DNA from 4 places in the Nonomuraea sp. NPDC052265 genome. Region 4 is predicted to be linked to each of the others. Evidence: riboswitches for the same ligand, from Rfam matches in the RefSeq annotation. Region 4 holds a riboswitch; each other region holds the start of a gene.
The links. A riboswitch is a leader RNA that binds a small molecule or an ion and turns the genes downstream of it on or off. The one in region 4 is predicted to bind cyclic di-AMP.
Positions count from the first base shown of each region.

Region 1: another riboswitch for cyclic di-AMP. It lies ahead of ACIHAD_RS36245 (NlpC/P60 family protein); the one in region 4 lies ahead of ACIHAD_RS22940 (CHAP domain-containing protein).
Region 2: another riboswitch for cyclic di-AMP. It lies ahead of ACIHAD_RS10320 (C40 family peptidase); the one in region 4 lies ahead of ACIHAD_RS22940 (CHAP domain-containing protein).
Region 3: another riboswitch for cyclic di-AMP. It lies ahead of ACIHAD_RS40075 (coiled-coil domain-containing protein); the one in region 4 lies ahead of ACIHAD_RS22940 (CHAP domain-containing protein).

Region 1 covers NZ_JBIUBJ010000017.1:48,856-54,345, reverse strand. Annotated here, with positions in the region: gene ACIHAD_RS36260 (RDD family protein) at 1-289, opposite strand, end outside; gene ACIHAD_RS36255 (RDD family protein) at 395-2,065, opposite strand; gene ACIHAD_RS36250 (amino-acid N-acetyltransferase) at 2,151-2,720, opposite strand; cyclic di-AMP (ydaO/yuaA leader) riboswitch at 3,008-3,159, shown strand; gene ACIHAD_RS36245 (NlpC/P60 family protein) at 3,166-4,209, shown strand; gene ACIHAD_RS36240 (LuxR C-terminal-related transcriptional regulator) at 4,238-4,450, opposite strand; gene ACIHAD_RS36235 (cytochrome P450) at 4,636-5,490, shown strand, end outside.
Region 2 covers NZ_JBIUBJ010000003.1:182,274-187,763, reverse strand. Annotated here, with positions in the region: gene ACIHAD_RS10330 (M48 family metallopeptidase) at 1-1,466, opposite strand, end outside; gene ACIHAD_RS10325 (hypothetical protein) at 1,478-2,308, opposite strand; gene ACIHAD_RS10320 (C40 family peptidase) at 2,509-2,961, opposite strand; cyclic di-AMP (ydaO/yuaA leader) riboswitch at 3,122-3,284, opposite strand; gene ACIHAD_RS10315 (NlpC/P60 family protein) at 4,187-5,113, opposite strand; gene ACIHAD_RS10310 (NYN domain-containing protein) at 5,246-5,490, opposite strand, start outside.
Region 3 covers NZ_JBIUBJ010000022.1:12,781-18,270, reverse strand. Annotated here, with positions in the region: gene ACIHAD_RS40085 (MarR family winged helix-turn-helix transcriptional regulator) at 1-435, opposite strand, end outside; gene pip (prolyl aminopeptidase) at 454-1,389, shown strand; gene ACIHAD_RS40075 (coiled-coil domain-containing protein) at 1,509-2,462, opposite strand; cyclic di-AMP (ydaO/yuaA leader) riboswitch at 2,468-2,606, opposite strand; gene galT (galactose-1-phosphate uridylyltransferase) at 2,675-3,745, opposite strand; gene ACIHAD_RS40065 (DeoR/GlpR family DNA-binding transcription regulator) at 3,742-4,521, opposite strand; gene ACIHAD_RS40060 (50S ribosomal protein bL37) at 4,660-4,737, shown strand; gene ACIHAD_RS40055 (TrpB-like pyridoxal phosphate-dependent enzyme) at 4,777-5,490, opposite strand, start outside.
Region 4 covers NZ_JBIUBJ010000007.1:226,193-231,682, forward strand. Annotated here, with positions in the region: gene ACIHAD_RS22925 (PP2C family protein-serine/threonine phosphatase) at 1-606, opposite strand, end outside; gene ACIHAD_RS22930 (glycosyl hydrolase family 18 protein) at 767-2,722, opposite strand; gene ACIHAD_RS22935 (luciferase family protein) at 2,966-3,313, shown strand; cyclic di-AMP (ydaO/yuaA leader) riboswitch at 3,577-3,714, shown strand; gene ACIHAD_RS22940 (CHAP domain-containing protein) at 3,728-4,489, shown strand; gene ACIHAD_RS22945 (TetR/AcrR family transcriptional regulator) at 4,468-5,079, opposite strand; gene ACIHAD_RS22950 (DUF1348 family protein) at 5,178-5,490, shown strand, end outside.

The DNA.
Region 1 (5,490 bases), on a different contig from region 4:
CCGGCGCCAGGCGAATCCTCATGATCGCCTGACCGAAGGTCCGCCGGCGCAGGCAATGGGCCCGCCAGTCATAGGCCGTATAACACAGGCCGGCCAGGAACCACGCGAAGAGCCCCGGGAGCCGCCCGCCGAACGCCTCCAACATCCCGACAGTTCGGAAGATGCCCCACAGCGCGATGAACAGAATGTAATAGAAGACCCCGAAGACCAGCGCCTCAATGAAGCGGGCGGCGAGGCGTTCCCACCATTCCGCGGGCACGGTGCCCGCCCGCGACGGTGTCCCGGCCATATCCCACCTCACGCGGTCGGCGGTCGTACCCCCATTTTGGTACGCCCCGCACACACAAAACAGAGGCCGGCGGGAAGCCGGCCCCTGTTTTACGCTGACGCGGGATTACTTGATCTTCACGACCACCGTGCCCGCGAACTTGTCCGCGAACGTCTGCTGCAGCGGCTTGTCCCACAGCTGCGAGGCGCCGTTGACCGCGACGCACACCCAGCCGAGCAGCGCACCCAGGATCGGGATGATGCTGAGGATGTAGCCACCCCAGGTGACGCCGGCGCGCTTGATCGCCATGTCGGTCGCGAGCCCGCCCGGAGGCATGGCCTGGCCCACCGGGACGACCTTGATCCCCATGACCAGCTTGCCGACCGTCTGGCCGTTGGCCTTGGTCATGAAGAACTCGTAGACCACCCAGATGGCGGTCGTGACGATCGTCGACAGGATGGCGATGACGAAGCCCGACAGGAAGCCGGAGGTCGAGCCGGTCGCCGAGTCGTAACCGATCGCGAACAGGCCCAGGATCAGGCCGATCACGAAGTTCACGATCCCGAGGATGACGCCGTCGATGATCCTCGCGACCAGACGCTGCCACCACTCCGCCAGGGGGGCCGGAGCGCCCGGGGGCTGCACGCCGACGGGCTGACCGTAGGGCTGGCCGTAGCCGGGCTGGCCGTAGGGCTGCGACTGCTGCTGCTGGCCGTATGCCTGGCCGTACTGCTGCTGGTCGCCGTACTGCTGCTGGCCGTAACCCTGCTGGTCGCCGTACTGCTGCTGGCCGTAGCCCGGCTGCTGACCGTACTGGGGCTGCTGGCCGTAGCCCTGCTGCCCCGCTGCGGCCTGCTGACCGTACTGGGCTTCCTGGCCGTAGCCGGGCTGGGCCTCCTGGCCGTAGCCGGGCTGGGCCTCCTGGCCGTAACCGGGCTGGGCGTACTGCTGGCCCGATGACTGCGGCTGCTGGCCGTAACCCTGCTGGCCCGAGGCGGCCTGCTGACCGTACTGGGCCTCCTGGCCGTAGCCCTGCTGCTGGCCGTAGCCGGGTTGCGACTGCTGACCGTAGTCGGGTTGCGACTGCTGGCTGTAGTCGGGCAGCGACTGGGGCTGCTGGCCGTACTGGGGCTGCTGGCCGTAGCCCTGCTGCCCCGAGGCGGCCTGCTGACCGTACTGGGCCTCCTGGCCGTAGCCGGGCTGGGCCTCCTGACCGTAACCGGGCTGGGCGTACTGCTGGCCCGAGGACTGCGGCTGCTGGCCGTAACCCTGCTGGCCCGAGGCGGGCTGCTGGCCGTAGCCCTGCTGACCGTACTGCGCTTCCTGGCCGTAGCCCTGCTGTCCGTAGCCCTGCTGGGCGGAGGACTGCTGGCCGGAGGACTGCGGCTGCTGGCCGTAGCCCTGCTGGCCCGTGGCGGCCTGCTGGCCGTACTGGGCCTCCTGGCCGTAGCCGGGCTGGGTGTACTGCTGGCCCGAGGACTGCGGCTGCTGGCCGTAGCCCTGCTGCTGGCCGTAGCCCTGCTGCTGGCCATATCCCTGCTGCTGGCCGTACTGGGGCTGCTGGCCGGAGCCCTGCTGCTGACCGTACTGCTGCGGTTGCTGACCATATTGGGGTTGCTGGCCATAGCCCTGTTGCTGCTGCTGGCCATATGGGGGCTGGCCGTAGGCGTCGTCCGCCCGGTAGCCGACCACAGTCACGTCCGGGTCGGGTTCACCGGGGCGACGGCCCTGGTGCTGCCCGTACTCGGGGTTCTCGCCGGATTCGTCCTGTGGATACGGCGGCTGTCCGGTGCTCACCGTGTCACCTCGCTTCGAGTGCGCATGTGGCACGTGTCAGGACACATGCCTGTGCTGCCCAACGTATCGACATAGGTATCAACAATCACCTTTCCAAGTGGTCAAGGTCCGCGTCACCCGATGTCAGATGCAGCAGCATGCGGGTGTTGCCAAGGGTGTTCGGTTTGACGTGCTCCAGATCAAGGAACTCCGCCACACCCTCGTCGTACGAGGCCAGCAACTCGGCGTAGACCTCGGGTGAGACCGGTGTGCCCTGGATGGGGCGGAAACCGTGCCTCGCGAAGAAGTCGACCTCAAAAGTCAGACAGAATACACGCCGCAGCCCCAGATCCTTCGCCTGCCGGACGAGTGCCGAGACGATCCGATGCCCGACCCCCGTTCCCCGGCACGCGGGATCGACCGCCACCGTACGGACCTCGGCGAGGTCCTCCCAGAGCACGTGGAGCGCGCCGCAGCCGACGACCTCCCCGCTCCGCTCGGCCACCCAGAACTCCTGGACGTCCTCGTACAGCGTGACCGTGGCCTTCTCCAGGAGCCGCGGCCCCGCGCCCGCGTAGGTGTCCACGAGACGCCTGATCGCGCGCACGTCGGGCGTGCGGGCACGCCTGACCACGACCGCGGTCTCGGGGACTGCCACTTCGGCCACCTGCTCCATGGCTCTCCAGGGTACAGATCTCATTACGGCTCAGCCCTAAATCCCACGTCTCGGGCATCTCATCACATGCCGTGGTCAGATGAACACGCACTGACTTGGAGCCTTCCTCCAGCCCTCAGCCCCCCAAATGCTGGACAAAAGGTGCAGAAGCCCGCTTCCGTACGGCTACCCACGAGATCACCTTGTGACCCTTCAGTTGTGAAACCTCTACAGACTCGGCAGTTCCGGTTGAGCGTGAACCCGGAGTGCATTAGTGTCCAGCGACGATGTTCTCCGCGTAATGCGCGCGGAAAGACACGCCCAATTCCCGCGAGGGAAGCCGGGGAACCACCGGTGGCGAGCACCTCGCGCCACCACTCGGGGTGAATCCGATCATCTCGGTAGGGCTGCTCCGGCCCGAACCCGTCAGCTAACCCGGCCGGCGTCGATGAGAGGAGCTTGGTTGGTGAAGCGGACGCTCGACCGCGGAGGGAAGTCGGGAGGCAGGCACGCCCGCCCCCGGGAACAGGCCGGGCGCTCACGGCGCCTCGGCGTCATCGGCGCCGCCGTCGCCGCGATCCTGTTCGCCGTCCCCGTCGGTTCCGCCGCCGCCGACCCGAAACCGTCGCTCTCCGACCTGGCCGACCAGGTCGAGAAGATGCACGAAGAGATCGAGACGCTGACCGAGGAGTACAACGGGCAGCGCGAACGGCTGAAGGCCGCGCAGAAGGCCAACGACGCCGCCCAGAAGATCCTGGCCACCAGCGAGTCCGACCTGGCCGCCAAGCGCGCCAGGGCCACGTTGCTGGCCCAGAACGCCTACATCACCGGCGGCCTGGACAAGGCCCTGGTCTTCGCCCAGTCCGACGACCCCGAGACCTTCCTCGACCGGGCCGCGACCACGTACGCGCTCGAACAGCAGCAGGGCGAGGAGGTCAACCAGCTCGCCAAGGCCATGGAGGCCGCCGAGCGGGCCAGGGCCGGCGCCAAGACCCGCATCGCCGAGGTCCAGAAGCTCGTCAGCGATCTGGAGGGCAGGCGCTCGAAGATCACCAAGCTGGTCACCAAGGTCGAGAGCAACCTCTACCGGCGGGCCGTCGGCGAGGCCGGCCGGCCCGGCACCCGCGCCGTACGCGTCAACCTGCCGGTCATCGGCGACGGCAAGGCCGCCCAGGCCGCCAAGTGGGCCCTCACCCAGCAGCTCAAGCCGTACGTGTGGGGCGCGGAAGGGCCGCGCTCCTACGACTGCTCCGGCCTGGTGATGGCCGCCTACCAGCGCGTGGGCATCTCGCTCCCCCACTACACCGGCGACCAGTGGACGGCCGGCACGCACGTCGACCGCGACGAGCTCCGCCCCGGCGACCTGGTCTTCTTCTACAGCGACCTGCACCACGTCGGCATCTACATCGGCGGCGGCATGATGGTCCACGCCCCGCAGACGGGCGACGTCGTGCGGATCGCCTCGATCGACAGGCGGCCGTTCGCCGGCGGCGTGCGCATCGCGGACTGATCGGCGAACCACTTCGGACCGCGCGCCGCTAGATGAGCTGGCGGCGCGCCGCCCAGGCCACGGCCTCGATCGCCGTGGCCACGCCTATGCGGTCGCAGATGCCTCGCAGTCTCCGGCGCACGGTCCGTCCGCTGATATCCAGCCGTCTGCCGACCCGGTCGACGGTCACTCCTCTGGCCAGCTCAGCCAGTAACGCCAAATCCGCGTGGCTCAGCTCAACGCCTTCAGTGAGCACATCCACCGGGAGCCCTCCCCCCAACAGCAGAACTTGGACCTTTCAGTCGAAGCAAAGCCGCTCGTCTCGGTGAAGGTAAACGCATCGTGGAAAGGTCGTCAAGCATGACAATCGGCGCCCTTGACCAGTGCTATTGACATGATCACTTATATGTGACGTACTCCGCATATGTCGGCACGCCATGACCCGCTATGAACGGTCCAAACGATCAATTCGGCGGCCCGGTCCCGCCGCCGATGAGCGCCACCGACCTGCTGGGTTTTGATCCCTCGGATCCGCAATTTGTGCGCGATCCGTACGTCCGATATCGCGAGCTGCGGGCGGCCGGGCCGATCTTCAGAACGCGCGGCGGGCTGCTCGTCGTGACCACGTACGAGCTGTGCGCGGCAGTGCTGCGCGACCCGGGGTTCGGTCACGGAACGTCCGCACCCGTGGCGGAAGAGGCAGGTCAGCCCGGCAGGTCGTTCCTGCTCATGGACCCGCCCGATCACACCCGGTTGCGTGGCCTCGTCAGCCGCGCGTTCACGCCGCGCATGGTGGAACGGCTCAGGCCGCGGGTCGAGGAGATCACCGCCGGACTGGTCGCGCGGCTGCCGGAGGAGGCGGAGCTGATTTCCGGCTTCGCCCACCCGCTGCCGGTGATGGTGATCAGCGAGATGCTCGGGGTGCCCCCGGAGGACCACGAGCGCTTCCGCGGATGGAGCGAGGCCCTTGCCCGCGGACTTGACCCGATGCTGACAGATGCCCTCATGTCGGAAACGGAGCGTTCCAGGAACGAGTTCCGCGACTACTTCCGCCGCCTGATCGCCCTGCGGCGCGACCGTCCCGGCGAGGACCTCCTGAGCGCCCTCGCGCACGTCGAGGAGCTGACCGAGGCCGAACTGCTGGCGACCTGCGTGCTGCTGCTCGTGGCCGGGCACGAGACCACCGTCAACCTCATCGCCAACGGCGTGCTGAATCTGCTGCGGCACGACCTGCTGCACCGAGCCGCCGAGCGGCCGAGGGAGGTGGTCGAGGAGGTGCTGCGCTTCGATCCGCCGGTCCAG
Region 2 (5,490 bases), on a different contig from region 4:
CGCGAGGCGTCGGCGACCAGCACGTCCTTGACCGGGACGCCGTCCCGCTCGGCCATGGCCAGCAGCTCCGACCGCAACGAGCCCTGCGGCATGGAGGTGAAGTCGTTGAACAGCGGCTCGAACACCACCGGGTAGACGTACGACACGCCCAGGGTGAGCGCGAACGCGCCCACGGCGGCCGGGATCCACCACTGGCGCACCTTGCGCGCCAGCGCCACCAGGGCGAGCAGCATGACGGCCAGCAGCAGCACGCTGATGCCGGTGTTCTTGAGCCGGTCGGCGGTCCAGCCCGCCCAGTCCTGGGTGGACAGGCCGTAGTCGCGCAGGATCGTCTCGAACCACATGCCGAGCGGCCACCGCAGCGCCTCGGTGATCGCGGTGAGCACCACCACGCCGAGCACCACCCGCACCCACCACGGGCCCCTGAGCACCCCCAGCACCTTCGCCGCGAACGGCGTCAGGACCAGCAGCCCGGCGAACAGGACCGTGATGCCGAGCGAGATGTAGCCGGGCAGGGTGGTGGCCGCGTCGAACGCCTGCGCCCTGGCGATCTGGGCGGCGCTGAAGTCGCGGGCGGGGTCGGGGGTGACGGCCGGCGCGGCGGCGGCCAGGACCCGCCAGGGGGTGGTGAACGCGGCCACGGCCAGGATCACGCCCCCGACCAGGGCCAGGGCGGCCCCGGCGGCGCGCCTGGAGCGGGACTCGGCGCGTTGCCGTTCTCGTGCGATGAGGTGCTCCGCCGTTCCTACCAGGTTGCCGGTTCCGGGATGGGGGTCGGCGTTGTCGGAATGGGCGGCGGCGCCGTCTGCTTGGCCCTGTCCGCGCTTCTCGCCCTTGCCGCCTTTACCGGCCTTGCCCTTACCGCGGCCTTTGCCGCCCTTCCTGGGGACGTCCCTGATCTCGGGGAGGCCGTTCGTGCTCTCGGCGGGGTCGTTCGTGATCTCGGCGGGGTCGTTCGTGATTGTGGATGGCTCCTCGGCATTCTTCGCCTGGCCGTCCGCGCCTTTGGTGGCCCTCTTCGGGCGCTGGGCGTCGTCGGCCGGGGGGCCGGCGTGCTTGGCGTGGGGGCGGTCGTCGGGGGTGGAGGGATGGGGGTGGCGGGGGTCCTCGGTGTCGGGGTCGGCGTCCGCGTCGGGGCGGACGTCCGGACGGGCGTCGGGGGCGTCCGGGTCGTCCGGGTCGTCGGGGTGCCCCGAGTGTTCGGGGGGCTCGACGGTCCCTTCCGGCCCGGCGCCGGAGGGTCCAGTGCTGGAGGACCCGGCGCCGGAGGACCCGGCGCCGGGAGGTTCGTCGTTGCCGGAGGGGGGCGGGGGGCCGTCGTCGCCGGGGCGCCTGCCTTCGCCGCCCCTGATGGCCACACCCCCACCGTGCCCGGTCTCGACCGCCGTGCCGGGCTCGTCGGCCCCTCTGGCGACCGCTCCTGCGGGCTCGTCCCCCTCCCGGGGCGGGTCGTTCCGCTCGCTCATCTGCCTCCCCTTCACGCGAGCTGCTCTCGTACGTACTCGCGCCACCGTGCCGCCAGTGTCTCGGCGGTGAGCCCCACGGAGGCGAGCGCCTGATCGACGCCGGCCACGCGGGCATCACGGTAGAGCCGTACCAGGGTCCCGTCACCGAACCGGTCTGCGAGGAAGCGACACGCCATCCAGGCCTCCTGGTACGCCCGCGCGAGCCGTCCGGGATCGGCGGCCGTAGGGGCGAAAGCCGCAGGTCCGGGCAACTCGCTCGGCAGCCTGCCGGCCCGTACTTCGGCGGCGAGCTCGGCGGCGGCCGTCCTGATGGGGAGCCCGGCGTCGCGGTAGGCCACGTAGTCGGCGAATCCCTCGTAGAGCCAGACGGGCAGCCGGTCGGTGCCCGCGGCGACGTGGGTGAGTTCATGGGTGAGGACGACGTCACGTCCGGTGGGGGTGAGCCGCGCGAAGGAGCCGGGCACGACGATCACCCTGGCGCCGTCGGCCACCGCGGCCAGCCCGTCCAGCGGGCCCGTGCCCGCCAGCGTGGCCGCCTCGGCGTCGGTGTCCGGTACGACGACCACCGCGCGTACCGGCCGGCCGAGCACCTCGGACACCCGCCGTCCGGCGAGGTCGGCGCGGCGGGCGAGATCGGCGAGCACGCCGGGCTCGGCGCGATGCCCCACGACCACGGACCGTCCGCCGCGGGCCACCTGACCGCCGTCGCCCCACGACCCCCGCGCCCCGGCGGGCAGGACGGTGTCGGGCGGCGCGTCGGCGACCACGAGAACCGCCGCCAGCAGCAGGACGGGCAGGAGCAGACGCGGACCGCGGAGGAACGGACGCACCTGCGAGGACACGGCCCGATGCTAGTCGGCCCGGAGGCCCTCACGACCCCTTCACCAGGGCCGGGCATGCGCCGCCTTCACAAGGCCGGACCTGTTCATGACGCCGGACATGTTCCCGACGCCGGACATGTTCCCGAGGCGGACATGTTCCCGAGGCCGGACATGCGACAGGCCCCGGCCCGGACCGGGGAGGGTCCGGGCGGGGCCTGTTGTCACGCGCCGGGACGCACCGCGCCGACGAACGACGACTTCCGCCATCCGCCCAGTTTGTCGATGCGCACCCGTTCGCCGGTCCTCGGCGAATGGATCATCTTGCCGTGGCCGACGTACATGCCGACGTGGCCCAGCCCGTTGAAGAACACCAGGTCGCCCGGCTTGAGATGGCGCCAGGAGACCTTGTGCCTGATGCGGGCGAACTGGCTGCTCGCCACGCGCGGGAGTCGCACCCCGGCCTTCTTCCAGGCGTACTGGACGAGTCCGGAGCAGTCGAACGAACCAGGACCCGTGGCCCCGTACCGGTACGGGTCGCCGATCTGGTGCTTGGCGACGACGACGGCCCTGCGGGCCTTCGACGTCTGCCGAGCGGCTCTCGCCGCCTTCGCCGACCTGGCGCTCTTCGCCGACTTGGCCGACTTGGCAGTGGCCGCCTTGGCGGTGCTGGACACCGCGGTGAGCCTGACGGCCGATTCGCTAACCGTCTGCGCCCCGGCCGGCACGGCATGGAGGACCGCACCTCCGGCCGTCACGGTCATCGTGAGTGCGACGCCCCTCAGGGCAAGACGGGACAGACGGGGGTTGTGCAGAGAGGTAGACAGGATTTCTCCTTGTGTCTTCCACGAACGCCTACCGGGTTAGCTGACGGATTCGGGCCTGGAAGTCGCCCTACAGCGCGCTAAGCGCTGATTCACCCCTGATCCCGGGGGATGACGGGATCTTTGGGTCCCCGGCTCCGTGCCTCCTGGCTGCACGGACTCGGCAGGTCGCCACCCGATCGATGTGTCTCAATGGGGATATCGGCGGCGACCGACGGATTTTTATCTTGTCCACATCGGGGGTTCCGATGTCGGGTCGCGGCTCGCATGGCTTGCTGACCGCGACGCCAGAAACTACGCCGAAGGGTCAAGATTTGGCAAAAGGGGAGTCAGGTTGTAAAGATCAGATAAAGGTGGAAGTAAGGAGCGAAACCCCTGCTGGAGCGGAGGGCGTCGTTACCTGAATGTGACCCTTCTCACACTTCCCGCCACACCCGGTTGTCAGGACCCTTTCACCCCTTTCGTCCCCTTCATCCCCCCACCCTGACAACGCCCGAACACGACCGGACAGCGACTGCGGACGACCGACTTCCGGACATGCCGCCCCCGCTCCCGAAAGCAGCCGGGCTCGACATGGCTCCCACGCGAGAGGAACAAGGTCGGCCGCTTGGGGCGGCGTACAAGGCGCTCCGACCCCCGTGGCCGAGGACGCGGACGGAGCGGGCTGGGAGGCGACGGCGGGTCCTCGACACGGGTGATGGCGGAGAGGCGCGAGGCTGTGGACAGCCGGTCTGAGGCTCGGGCCTGGGCGGCGGGGAGAGTGGAGGCGAGGCCAGGCGGCCCGGGACAGGGCGGCATGGGAGTGGGCCGCTATGGGGAGTGGCTCCCGTGCGGCCGGACGGCAGGGGACGCGCTGAGGACACCCGTACGGCCCGTTGTGGCTCTCATTTCCACCCTGACGGCCAGGAGGGCGGACGGTGGGCCGGGTGCTGGAACGGGAGCCTGGACGTGCCTCGGGGTGCTCGACTTGGGCCGGAGGTGGGGACCGTCCTACTGCGGCCGTCGCACTGGCCATCCTGCTGGGGCCGCCCCACTGGGGTTGGTAGTGGGGCGGGATTCACAAGGGTGGGGAGGGGCGTCAGGGGCGGATGGCGCCGACGAGGGAGCGGCCGTAGTCGGCGAGGCGGACGACCTTGACGACGTCGCCCGTCTGCGGCGCATGCACGATCTTGCCCCCGCCCGCGTAGATGCTGACGTGCCCGAGCCCCTCGCTGAAGATCAGGTCCCCCGGCTGGAGGTTCTTGATGTCCACCTTGCGGCCGGCGCCCCAGGCCCACTGCTGCCACGTCGTACGCGGCAACGAGACGCCGGCCGCACGCCAGGCGGCCTGGGTCAGTCCTGAGCAGTCGTAGCCACGTGGGCCCGTGCCGCCGTAGATGTACGGCTTGCCGACCTGGGCGAAGGCGAAGCGCAGGACGGCGGCCGCGCTGCCCGAGGCGGGCCCGGTGTACTTGATGCCGGTGCTGTTGGGGTTGCCCGGGTTGTACGCCCCCAGCTTGTCCAGGAGCTTCTTCTGCTGGCCGACCAGCTTCAGGACCTCGGCGCGCTCCTTCTGGACGGCGTCCCGCTCCTTGTCGGCGTCCGCGAGGGCGGCCTCGGCGTTGTCGCGCTCGGCCTTGAGCCCCTTGTTCTCGCGGTCGAAGGCGGCCAGCTTCTCCAGCCGCTCGCGCGAGAGCTGCCCTGCCATGGCCAGCCCGGCCAGCAGGTTCTCGGGGGCGTCGGCGCCGACCATGCCGGGCAGCGACGCGACGTCCCCGCCCATCTTGTACGAGTCCACCGCCACCCTGATGATCTCGGCCCGCAGGTCGGCGACCGTCTGCAGCTTCTGCTTGTAGCGGTCGTTCAGCCTGGTGTAGGCGCTCTTGGCCTTCTTGTACTCCTCGGTCGCCGTGTTGTACCGGTCGACGACCTTGTCGGCCTTGTCGTTGAGCTTCTCCAGCTTGGCCTTGGCCTGCTTGAGAGTGGGCTTGGGATCAGCGAGCGCCGCACCCATCGGGACCGTCATCAGTCCGATCGCGAGACCCGCGGCCACCGTCACCCGGCCAAACCTCACAGCGTCGCCTCCCAGGGATTACACCTGGGGCGAAATAGTACAGAAGTGGCGGGCGGGGTCTTGCCAAAAGTGCTAATTCGTAACTTATGCACGGCCCAACCGGCGCAGCAGCAAAGCCGACGGAACCGGTCTGGCACCCATCCGGCGTACGGACTCGGCCACCTCGCGGTCGGAGGAGACGACGGCGATGGCCCGGCCGGGCGGCTCGGCGCGGACGAGCTGGCGGATGAGGTCGTCGGCGATCTCCCCCGGCGCGCTGAACAGCACCCGCACCCCGCGCGGCGCCACCACCTGCACGGGCGCGTTGAGCTCGGCGCCGTCGAAGACCA
Region 3 (5,490 bases), on a different contig from region 4:
GGTGCGGAAGGGGTGGTCTTCGAGGGCCTGGAGGGCGGAGGTGAGGAGGTCGGCCAGGGGGATGGGGAGTTCGGCGTCCAGGGTGGCGATGGCGAGGGTGGTGGCCTGCCATTCGGCCTCGATGAGGGGGAGCGCGTCGCGGCAACGTCCGGTGAGGTGGACGATGCGTTGGCGGGCGTCGGCGGGACCCGGGTGGAGGTCGAGGAAGCCGGCGCGGCGCATCTGGGTGACGGTCTGGCTGGCGGCGGAGTGGGTGACGCCGATGGCGGTGGCCAGGTCGCGGATGGTCATGGGGCCGGTCTCGACCAGGGCGCGGACGACGGGTGAGTAGCGGGGGCGATAGTCGGGGAGCCCGAGGTCGGCGTACAGCTGGGCGATCGCGCCGTCGGTGCGCTCCTGGAAGGCCCGCATCAGGGTGCCGAGACTCTGGATCACGCAGATATATTAGCGCTTATGTATTCTTCGATCGAGCCCCATGAGCAGGGCATGCTGGACGTGGGTGACGGAAACCTCGTCTACTGGGAGGTCAGCGGAAATCCGGACGGCAAGCCGGCGCTGATCGTGCACGGCGGGCCGGGCGGGGGCGCGTCGCCGGGGTGGCGGCGGTATCACGACCCCGAGGCGTACCGGATCGTCGTCTTCCATCAGCGTGGCTGCGGGAAGAGCACGCCTGACGCCGGGGAACCGGGAACCGACCTGTCGGTCAACACCACGGCGCACCTCGTCGCCGACATGGAGCGGCTGCGGGAGCATCTCGGGATCGAGCGGTGGCAGCTCGTGGGGGCGTCCTGGGGGTCGACGCTGTCGCTGGCCTACGCCGAGCGGCATCCGGAGCGGGTGAGCGAGGTGATCCTGTTCGCGGTCACGGCCGGGCGGGACTGGGAGATCGAGTGGATCACGCGGGACGTCGGGCGGATCTTCCCCCACGAGTGGGCGCGGTTCCGCGACTTCCTGCCGGAGGAGGATCGGGGCGGGAACCTGGCGGCGGGGTACGCGAAGGCGCTGGCCGACCCTGAGCGGCGGGAGCGGGCGGCGATCGAGTGGTGTGCGTGGGAGGACACGCATGTGAGCCTTGACCCGCAGTTCCAGCCAAGTCCGAAATTTCAGGATCCGGTGTTTCGGATGACCTTCGCTCGGCTGGTGACGCATTACTGGGGGAACGGGTGCTTCCTTGGGGGGAGGGACCTCGTTCGGGAGGCCGCCGCGCGCCTGGCGGGGGTGCCCGGGGTGCTCATCCACGGGAAGTTCGATGTCAGCGGGCCCCTGGAGACGGCCTGGGAGCTGCACCAGGCCTGGCCCGGGAGTGAGCTGCACGTGGTGGGGGAGGGGCACGGCGGTCTGGAGATGATCGACTTGCTGACCGCCGCGACGGACAGGTTCCGGAACTGACCCCGAACGCAGAAATACGGGCGCAGGAAGCCGGTTCCGTCCTGAACACCTCCTCGCGTCAGATGCGACGTGCTCACCTCTGACGCGAGGTCCCGTCCGGCGGACCCCGGAACCGGCTTCTAGTTCATCGAGATGTGCACGTGGTCGTAGTGGTTCTCGGTGACGCTGCCGCGGTCGGACATCGCGCGCCAGCCCGAGCCCTGGTTGATGCGCTGCTTCCAGATCACGTACTTGACGCCGAGCTTGGCCTTGTTCTTCAGCGCCCAGGCGGCCAGGCGGTCGCCGAGGGCGTTGTTGGCGGCGCCCGGCATGGTGCCCCCCGTACTCATCATGAAGTCGCAGGCCCGGCCGAGCGGGTGCTCGCCGCTGGAGCCGGACCGGAAGCAGCCCACCTCGTACGGCAGCGAGAAGTTCTTCTGCACCTGCGCGCGCATCAGCCGGGTGCGCGGCGTGATGTTGTCCGAGCCGGACGGCAGTTCGGGCGCCCAGCTCCCGTCGGACTTCTTGCCCGGACCGAACGGCACGAGGTCCTGGAGCTTCTTCTTGATGTCGTCGATGACGTCCTGGGCGTCGTCGCGCTGCTCGGCCACCTCCGCCGTGCCCGCCTTGAGCTCGGCCGCGAGCGCGGCGGCGGCCGCGGCGGCCTTCTTCTGGTCGTCGCGGGCCCTGGCCACGCTGTCGACGACCGCCTGCTGCTCGGCGGTGAGCTGTTCGAGCATGGCCGCGCCGTTGCCGTCCGGGGTCAGCATGAAGCCCGGCAGGGAGGCGTCGCCGCTCTGGTAGCGCATCCGGGCGATCTCGGCGACCCGCTGCTCGGCCGTGGCCACCGCCTGCTCGGCGGTGGTGAGCCGCTGCTGTGCCGCGGTGGCGGCCTGCTGGGCCTTGGCCAGCTCGACCCGCTTGAGGTTGTACGTCTCGATGAGCTTGTCCACCTTGCCGTTGAGCTGCTTGAGCTGGGCCCGCAGCTCGGCCTCGGACGGCTTGGGCGCGGCCGAGGCGGCGGCCGGATGGACGAGCAGGGCGGTGGCGGCGATGAGACCGATGGCAAGACTCGCGGGGGACGAAGCCGCCACGTGGTTGTTCCTCTCCCTCTGCCGGCCGGGTTAGCTGACGGGTTCGGGCACGGGAGCAGTCCCTACCACTTGCGCGGATTCACCCCGGATGCGATGGGTCCCCGGCTCCCGGGCAACACGCCCGGGATTAGGCGTACAGCGACCGTTATGGCCGATGTGTAACGGGATATTAGTGGTAGATCACGAGTCATGCGACTTTAAGGAGAAATCAATTAGTGATCGATTCGTGATCGCAGCATGCGTGCCGCCTCCTCCGGCAGCACGTCGTTGACGAAGGCGCCCATGGCCGACTCCGAGCCCGCCAGGTACTTCAGCTTCCCGGGCGCCCGCCTGATGCTGAACAGCTCCAGGTGCAGGTAGGCCAGCTCGCGGCCGTACCGCACCGGCGCCTGGTGCCAGGCCGAGATGTACGGCATCGCCACCCCGAACAGCGCGTCCAGCGCCCGCAGCACCGAGGTGTACAGCGGCGCGAACGCGGCCCGCTCCTCCTCCGACAGCGCCGCCAGGTCGGGCACCTGCCGGTGCGGATACACGTGCACCTCGAACGGCCAGCGCGCGGCGGCCGGCACGAACGCCGTCCACAGCTTGTTGGAGGCCACCACCCGCGTGCCGGCGGCCCGCTCGGCGGCCAGCACGTCGGCGAACAGGTTGCCGCCCGGGTGCCGGGAGGCGGCTCCGAGCTGGAGCTTCGTGCGCGGGGTCACGTAGGGGTAGGCGTAGATCTGCCCGTGCGGGTGCGGGAGCGTGATGCCGATCTCCTCGCCCCTGTTCTCGAAGCAGAACACCTGCTCGACGCCCTCCATGCCGGACAGCTCGGCCGTGCGGTCGGCCCACGCCTCCATGACCAGCCTGACCTGGGCGTTGGAGAGCTTGGAGAAGGAGGAGGAGTGGTCGGAGGTGAAGCACACCACCTCACACCGCCCGACCCCCGGACGTACATCACTCAATCCGCCGACGTCACCGTAAGTCCCAAAATTTCCGGAGAAAGAGGGGAAGCGGTTCTCGAACACCACCACGTCATAGTCGTGAGCCGGGATCTCCGACGCCCGCGTGTCGGACGACGGGCACAACGGGCACTCGTCGGCCGGCGGCAGGAACGTACGCGTCTGCCGATGACCGGCGATCGCGATCCACTCCTCGGTCAGCGGGTCGTAGCGCAGCTCGGAGGCCACCGGCCGAGGGTCGAGCGGACGCCGGTCGATCGCGCTCCGGTCGGCGTCGTCGCGCCGGTCGAAGTAGATCAGCTCTCGGCCGTCTGCCAGGTGGGTGATGGTGCGCTTCAAGGCGTGCCCTCCGCGATGATCAGTTCTCCGGCCCGTTCGGCCAGCTCGGTGCGTGCTTCCTCGGGCAACCCCGCGTCGCTGATGACCACGTCGGCCTCCGTCAGCTCGGCGATCGTGCTGATGCCGACCGTGTTCCACTTGGTGTGGTCGGCGGGGACCACCAGCCGGTGCGCCGCGGCCACCAGCTCCCTGTCGGTCTCGGACTCCAGCAGGTTCGGCGTGGTGAACCCGGCGCGCAGGCTCATGCCGTGCACCCCGAGGAAGAGCGTGTCCACGTGCAGCCGGCGGATCGCCGCCACCGCCACGGGGCCGACGAGCGCGTCGGAGGGCGTGCGCACGCCGCCGGTCAGCACGACCGTGCGGTCGGCGCGCGGGTTGCGGTGGAAGACCTCGGCGACGGGGATCGAGTTGGTGATCACGGTCAGCTCGGGGACGGCGACCAGATGGTGGGCCAGCGCCCACGTGGTGGTGCCGGCGGAGAGCGCCACGGCGGTTCCCGGCCGTACGAAGGTGGCCGCGTGCCGCGCGATGGCCTCCTTCTCCTGCTGCTGGCGGGCGGACTTGGCGGTGAAGCCAGGCTCCTCGGTCGAGCCGGGGCCGAGGGCCGTCGCGCCGCCGTGGACCTTCTCCAGCAGCCCGCGTTCGGCCAGCACCTCAAGGTCGCGGCGTATCGTCATGTCGGAGACGCCGAGCTCGCGCACGAGGTCGGCCACCCGGACGCCGCCGCTGCTGCGTACGCGTTCCAGGATCGTCTGCTGACGCTGCTGTGCGAGCACGCCCACCCCTTCCAACAGATTCCACCAAATTATGACACGAGTTTGTTGAGGAATGTTAGGTCACGGCGTATCGCTTGTGTTGACTACCGGGCAGGGGAGACCTTGAAGGTCACGATCCCGACCGCCGGAGGTGAGCCCATGGCGAAACGCGCACGCAAGGGCAGGGGGCGCAAGAAGAAGAAGGCGAACCACAGGAAGCGCCCGAACGCGAACTGAACACGGGTGGCCGCGGATCCCGCGGCCACCCGTGTCGTCTCAGCCGGGCAGCTCGGTGAGCGCCTGGTCGAGGCGTTCCTGCGGGAGCGTGTAGTCCTCCAGCTCGCCGGCCAGGTGGCGGTCGTAGGCGGCCAGGTCGAAGTGGCCGTGCCCGCACAGCGCGGTGAGGATCACCTTCTCCTCGCCGCTCTCCTTGCAGCGCAGCGCCTCGGCGATGGTCTCGGCCAGCGCGTGCGTGGGCTCGGGGGCAGGGACGATGCCCTCCGTCCGCGCGAAGCGCACGCCCGCCTCGAAGCACTCGCTCTGGGTACGGGTCACCGCCTCGAACAGCCCCAGTTCGTACATGTGGGACAGCAGCGGCGCCATGCCGTGATAGCGCAGGCCGCCGGCGTGGATCGGGTCCGGGACGAAGGAATGCCCGAGCGTGTGCATCTTGAGCAGCGGCGTCAGCCCGGCGGTGTCGCCGAAGTCGTAGGCGTAGACGCCGCGGGTGAACGACGGGCAGGCGGCCGGCTCGACGGCGCGGAACTGCGTGCCGATCCGTCCGGCCAGCTTCTCGCGGAGGAAGGGGAAGGCGAGGCCGGCGAAGTTGGAGCCGCCGCCGGTGCAGCCGATGACCAGGTCGGGCAGCTCGGGCAGTTGTGCCAGGGCCTCCTCGCCGATCACGGTCTGGTGCATGAGGACGTGACTGAGCACCGAGCCCAGCGCGTACCGGGCCTCGGGGTTCGCGGCGGCCACCTCGACCGCCTCGCT
Region 4 (5,490 bases):
GTGCCTGATCACCGCGTCCTCCAGGGCGTCGGCCACGCCCATGAGGCTGATCTCGCGGTAGGCCGCCTCCCGGAAGGCGCCCAGCACGGCCAGCGCGGCGCCGATCGCGGGCAGCCCCTTGCCCTGCACGTCGGCGATCATGACCCGGGTCCCGTACGGCGACGGCGCCACCTCGTACATGTCGCCGCCCACCATCGTGTCCTCCTCGATGGGCTGGTAGAGGCCGTCCACGACGACGTCGAGCGAGCGCAGCGGCAGCGGCCTGACGAGCTGCCGCTGCAACGCCGCGGCCGCCGAGCGCAGCCGGCGCACCTCCTCCTCGCGCTGGATCCGGTAGCTCGCCCCGACCACGCTCATCAGCCCGAACGCCGCGGTGAAGCCGGAGACCTCCAGGTTCGTCCGCACGTTGCCCCCCAGATAGGCGACCGAGCCCGACACCACCAGCAGCACCCACAACGACGCGATCGCCGTCTGCCACACCGTGCCGAGCCCCGAGACGATCGCCGGCAGGAAGATCAGCACCGGCACGAGCTCCGCGCCCCCGCCGGTGAACCGGTCCAGCCCGACCACCAGCACCGTGATCCCGATCAGGCCGACCACGAACACCGGCGTCGTGAAGAAGGGCCGCCTGAGCCCGCCACCCCAGAGAATCGTCGTTCACCCCCGGTGACCAGCTTCTCCCAAGGCGTCCACGTTCGGTCCTGCGGCGCGCCGGACACGGCGAAGGGCCGGCCCCGAAACCCGGGACCGGCCCTGACGTGCGAACTTATCCCAGGCCGTTCTTCATGGCCGTGAGGAGTTCGGCGTTGGTGGTGTCACCGCTGAGCTCCCAGAAGAACGCGCCGCCGAGGCCCTGGTTCTTCGAGTAGCTCATCTTGCCGCCGATCGTGCTCGGCGTGTCGTAGCTCCACCACTGGTTGCCGCAGTAGGCGTAGGCCGTGCCCGCGACCGTGCCGGTGGACGGGCAGCGGGTCTTGATGACCTTGTAGTCCTCGATGCCCTGCTCGTACGTGCCGGGCGCCGGGCCCGTCGCCGTGCCGCCGGGCGCGGCCTGGGTCACGCCGGTCCAGCCGCGGCCGTAGAAGCCGATGCCGAGCAGCAGCTTGCTCGCCGGGACGCCCTTGCTCTTGAGCTTCTGGATGGCGTTGTCGGTGTAGAAGCCGGGGATCGGGATCTTGTCCCAGGTGGTGAGCGGCGAGTGCGGGGCGGTCGGGCCCTGCGCGTCCCAGCCGCCGAAGAAGTCGTACGTCATGACGTTGTACCAGTCGACGTACTGGGCGGCGCCGCCGTAGTCGGCCGCGTCGATCTTGCCGCCGTCGTTGCCGTCGGCGGTGATGGCCGCGGTGACCAGGTTGTTCGCGCCGAAGCGCGAGCGCAGCGCCGACATGACGTTCTTGAACGCCGCCGCGCCGCTGGTGTCACAGGTCAGGCCGCAGGCGTTCGGGTACTCCCAGTCGATGTCGATGCCGTCGAAGACGTCGGCCCAGCGGGGGTCCTCCACCAGCTTGTAGCAGGAGTCGGCGAAGGCCGTCGGGTTCTGCGCCGCCTGGCCGAAGCCGCCGGACCAGGTCCAGCCGCCGAAGGAGAAGAGCACCTTCAGGTTGGGGTACTTCTTCTTGAGCTTGCGCAACTGGTTGAAGCTGCCGCGCAGCGCGCCGTTGTCCCAGGTGTCGGCGACGCCGTCCACGCTCTCGCCCGCCTGGTAGAAGCGGTCGTAGTCGGCGTAGCTGTCGCCGATCGTGCACTGCCCGTTCTGCACGTTGCCGAACGCGTAGTTGATGTGGGTCAGCTTGGCCGCCGAGCCGCTGGTGTCGATGTTCTTGACGTGGTAGCCGCGCTGGTAGACGCCCCACTGGACGAAGTAGCCCAGCACCTTGTTGCCGCCGCCACCGCCGCCGCCCGTGGTGGTCGCGGTGATCTGGTTGCTGTCGGACGAGCGGTTGCCGGCGGCGTCACGCGCGCGCACGGTGTAGCTGTAGGCGGTGTTGGCGCTGAGGCCGGTGTCGGTGTGCGAGGTGCCCGTGACGGTGGTGACGAGGGTGCCGCCGCGGTAGACCTCGTAGCCGGTGACGGCCACGTTGTCGGTGGAGGCGTTCCAGGCCAGCGAGACGCTGTTGTTGCTGACGCCGGTCGAGCGCAGGTTGCCGGGCACCGAGGGCGGGGTCTTGTCGTCGCCGCCACCGCCGCCCGTGGTGGTCGCGCTGATCTGGTTGCTGTTGGCCGAGCGGTTGCCGGCCGCGTCACGCGCGCGCACGGTGTAGCTGTAGGCCGTGCCGGCGGTCAGGCCCGTGTCGTTGTACGTGGTGCCCGTGACGGTGGTGACGAGGGTGCCGCCGCGGTAGACCTCGTAGCCGGTGACGGCCACGTTGTCGGTGGAGGCGTCCCAGGCCAGGGCCACGCTCGTGTTCGTGACGCCGGTCGAGCGCAGGTTGCCCGGCACCGACGGCGCGGTGGTGTCGCCGCCGCCGCCGGAGACCTTCCACAGCGCCGCCACGTTCGGCGGCTCCCAGCCGGGCTGGGAGGTGTGCGCCTGGACGCAGACGTAGTCAACGCCGTTGTAGGTGACGACCGTGCCCGCCGTGTAGGCGGTCCACGGGGCCCAGGCCGCCGCGAAGGCCACCGTGCCGGCGGAGGCGATCGGTGGGGCGGCCACGGCCGCGGTCAGGGGCAGGGCCAGTGCCGCCACTCCTGCCAGGACCTTGCTCAGGATGGTGTGTTTCATGTCGCTCCGACATCCGTTTGGGGGGTGTGTGGGGAGTGGGATGGGAGACTTCTGGAGAAACTATTAGGAAAGTTTCCTTTAAGTTATGAATCGACGGTAACCGCTGCCTGGTGGAGCGTCAATACGTATCGGTCAGGCGTCCGTAATCGTGCCGGTCAGACCCGGGGCGCGCCCGTTCACGAGGGGATAACGGTTCAGGAACGGGGGCTGACGGCGGGCTGAGTCGTGGCCCAGCATTGGAGCGTGGCAGGAATCTCCGCCTGGCGGCGGACGCCCACGCGACGCGGGCCGTACGTGGTCCGCGCGGTCGCGGAGTTACGGTCCTGGCCGTCGCTGAACGTCAGCGGCACCGGGCGACAGATCGCCTTCGCCGTACACGGAACCGAGATCCTGCGCCTGGCGGGCCGGGACGAGATCCACGTACGGCTCACCGCCCCCGCCATCGGCCGCCTGGAGCCCCATCTGCGGGCGTGCGACCAGGTCCACGCCTGCCGCGACCGCGCCTGGGTCGCCGTGCAGGTCGACGCCGAGCCCGATCTGGAATTGTTGCTGGCCCTCACGAGCGTGGCGATAAAGGCGCACGTGGCCTGAAACGTTTCTTCGCGGTGCGTAGCGTTTCTCCTACGCACCGTCGAAACAATGGCTTCCATTTGCCTGGGAATTACTCACCGGGTAGCTTGGTTGTACACAGCCGAACGGGGAGTCGTCCCAGGTAGGGATGTCATTGCCAGGGAATTACCCTGGCGGGACCCGTGTTGTACAGAGTCGATGCGGATACACCGCGTCCGGGCGTCGCACATATACCTTCAGGCCCTTTCCTGGGCCCGGGAAGACGATGCGTCAGCCCTTTGCCTGACCATAGACCGCTGAATCCGCCTGTGCGCGGAACCGGGGACCCATGCGTCCATTGGGGTGAATCGGCACCACGGTGCCGTAGGGCAGCTTCCCGCCCGAACCCGTCAGCTAACCCGGCAAGCGGCACGGAAGCACAAGGAGTAATCCCTCATGGCCAAGCACCGTCTTCACCGTGCCTGCAAGCTCGACCTCGCCAAGATCGCCATCGGCGCGACCGCCGTCGTCGGCGTGCTCGGCACGCACGCGGCAGTGAACGCCGACGCCACCCACGCCACCGCCCACACCGCCGCCCAGACCGCCAAGGTCGCCGGTGTGGCCGTCGCCCAGCCGAACGTCGCTCGGTCGGACGTCGCCCAGCCGCAGGTCGCCACCGTCGGCTACAAGAACGCCGCCGGCGAGAGCGCCAAGGGCAAGGTGAACGTCACCGCCGCCCAGGTCCTGGCCGCCGCCCGCGCCCAGGTCGGCACCTCCGAGGACGCCAACGGCGGCGGCACCAAGTTCCAGAAGTGGTACGCCGACTCGCAGCGCGCCGCCGAGACCGCCGCGCGTGACGGCGGCAACCGGGCCATGTACCTGAACGCCCCCTGGTGCTCGATGTTCGTCTCCTGGGTCGGTGAGCAGACCGGCGCCCGCCCGCAGGTCGGCTGGGACGCCTACACCGTCTCCCACGCCAAGTGGTTCGCCGCCAACGGCCGCTGGGGCGCCGAGGCCAAGCCCGGAGCCGTGGTGTTCTTCTCCTGGAGCGGCAGCAAGAGCCTGAGCGGCATCCAGCACGTCGGGTTCGTCGTCAAGGACAACGGCGACGGCACGATCTCCACGATCGAGGGCAACACCGGCAACGGCAAGGTCGAGGAGCGCGTCCGCCCGACCTCCCAGGTCGTCGGCTACGGCTACCCGTCGTACGCCGCCTGATCTCCCTCTCGCGAAGAGCGCACTCCCTGCGGGGGGTGCGCTCTTTCGTGTGTGTGCCGGTCGACCAGGGTGGCGGCGGCGTGGGCGGCCGAGCGGGCCGCGCCCGTGTCCTCGGAGATCATCGCGGTCACGGTGGCGCCGTCGATCAGGGTGAGCAACTGCTCGGCGAGCAGGCCGGGATCCCCGGCGCCCGCCTTCTCGGCGAGCGAGCGCAGGTAGGCGCGCAGGCGCTCCTTGTGCTCGCGCACCGCCGTACGGACGGCGGCCGAACCGGCGCCCAGTTCGGCGAAGGCGTTGGCGAATCCGCAGCCGCGGAAGTCGTCCTCGGCGAACCAGCGTTCCAGCCACTCGAAGACCGCCGGGATGCGGTCGCCGGCGTCGGCCACGTACGTGGTGAGCGAGGACGTCCAGCGCTCGTCGCGCCGCCGCAGATAGGCCACGACCAGCGCCTCCTTCGACGGGAAGCACTGGTAGAGCCGCTTCAGCGAGACCCCGGACGCGGCCCGGATCTCGTCCATGCCGACCGCCTGCACGCCGCGGCGGTAGAACAGGTCGCCCGCGGCGTCCAGCAGCCGCTGCTCGTGATCCATGACACCCCTCCAGGTGCTTGCGGCGGAGAACGCTCGTTCTCTAGGCTAGCGCACACCTTCGGGAGAACGCCCGTTCTCTCGGTATGAGAGGACATCGCATGACACGCCCGCCTGTTCCGCCGTTCACCGAGGAGACCGCCCGGATCAAGGTCCAGGCCGCCGAGGACGCCTGGAACACCCGCGACCCCGACCGCGTCGCGCTCGCGTACACCGAGGACTCCGTGTGGCGCAACCGCGGCGAGTTCGTCACCGGCCGCGCCGAGATCGCCGCGTTCCTGCGCCGCAAGTGGGCCCGCGAGCTGGACTACGCCCTGCGCAAGGAGCTCTGGGCGTTCACCGGCGACCGCATCGCCGTCCGCTTCCAGTACGAGTCCCGCGACGCCGCCGGCCAGTGGTGGCGCAGCTACGGCA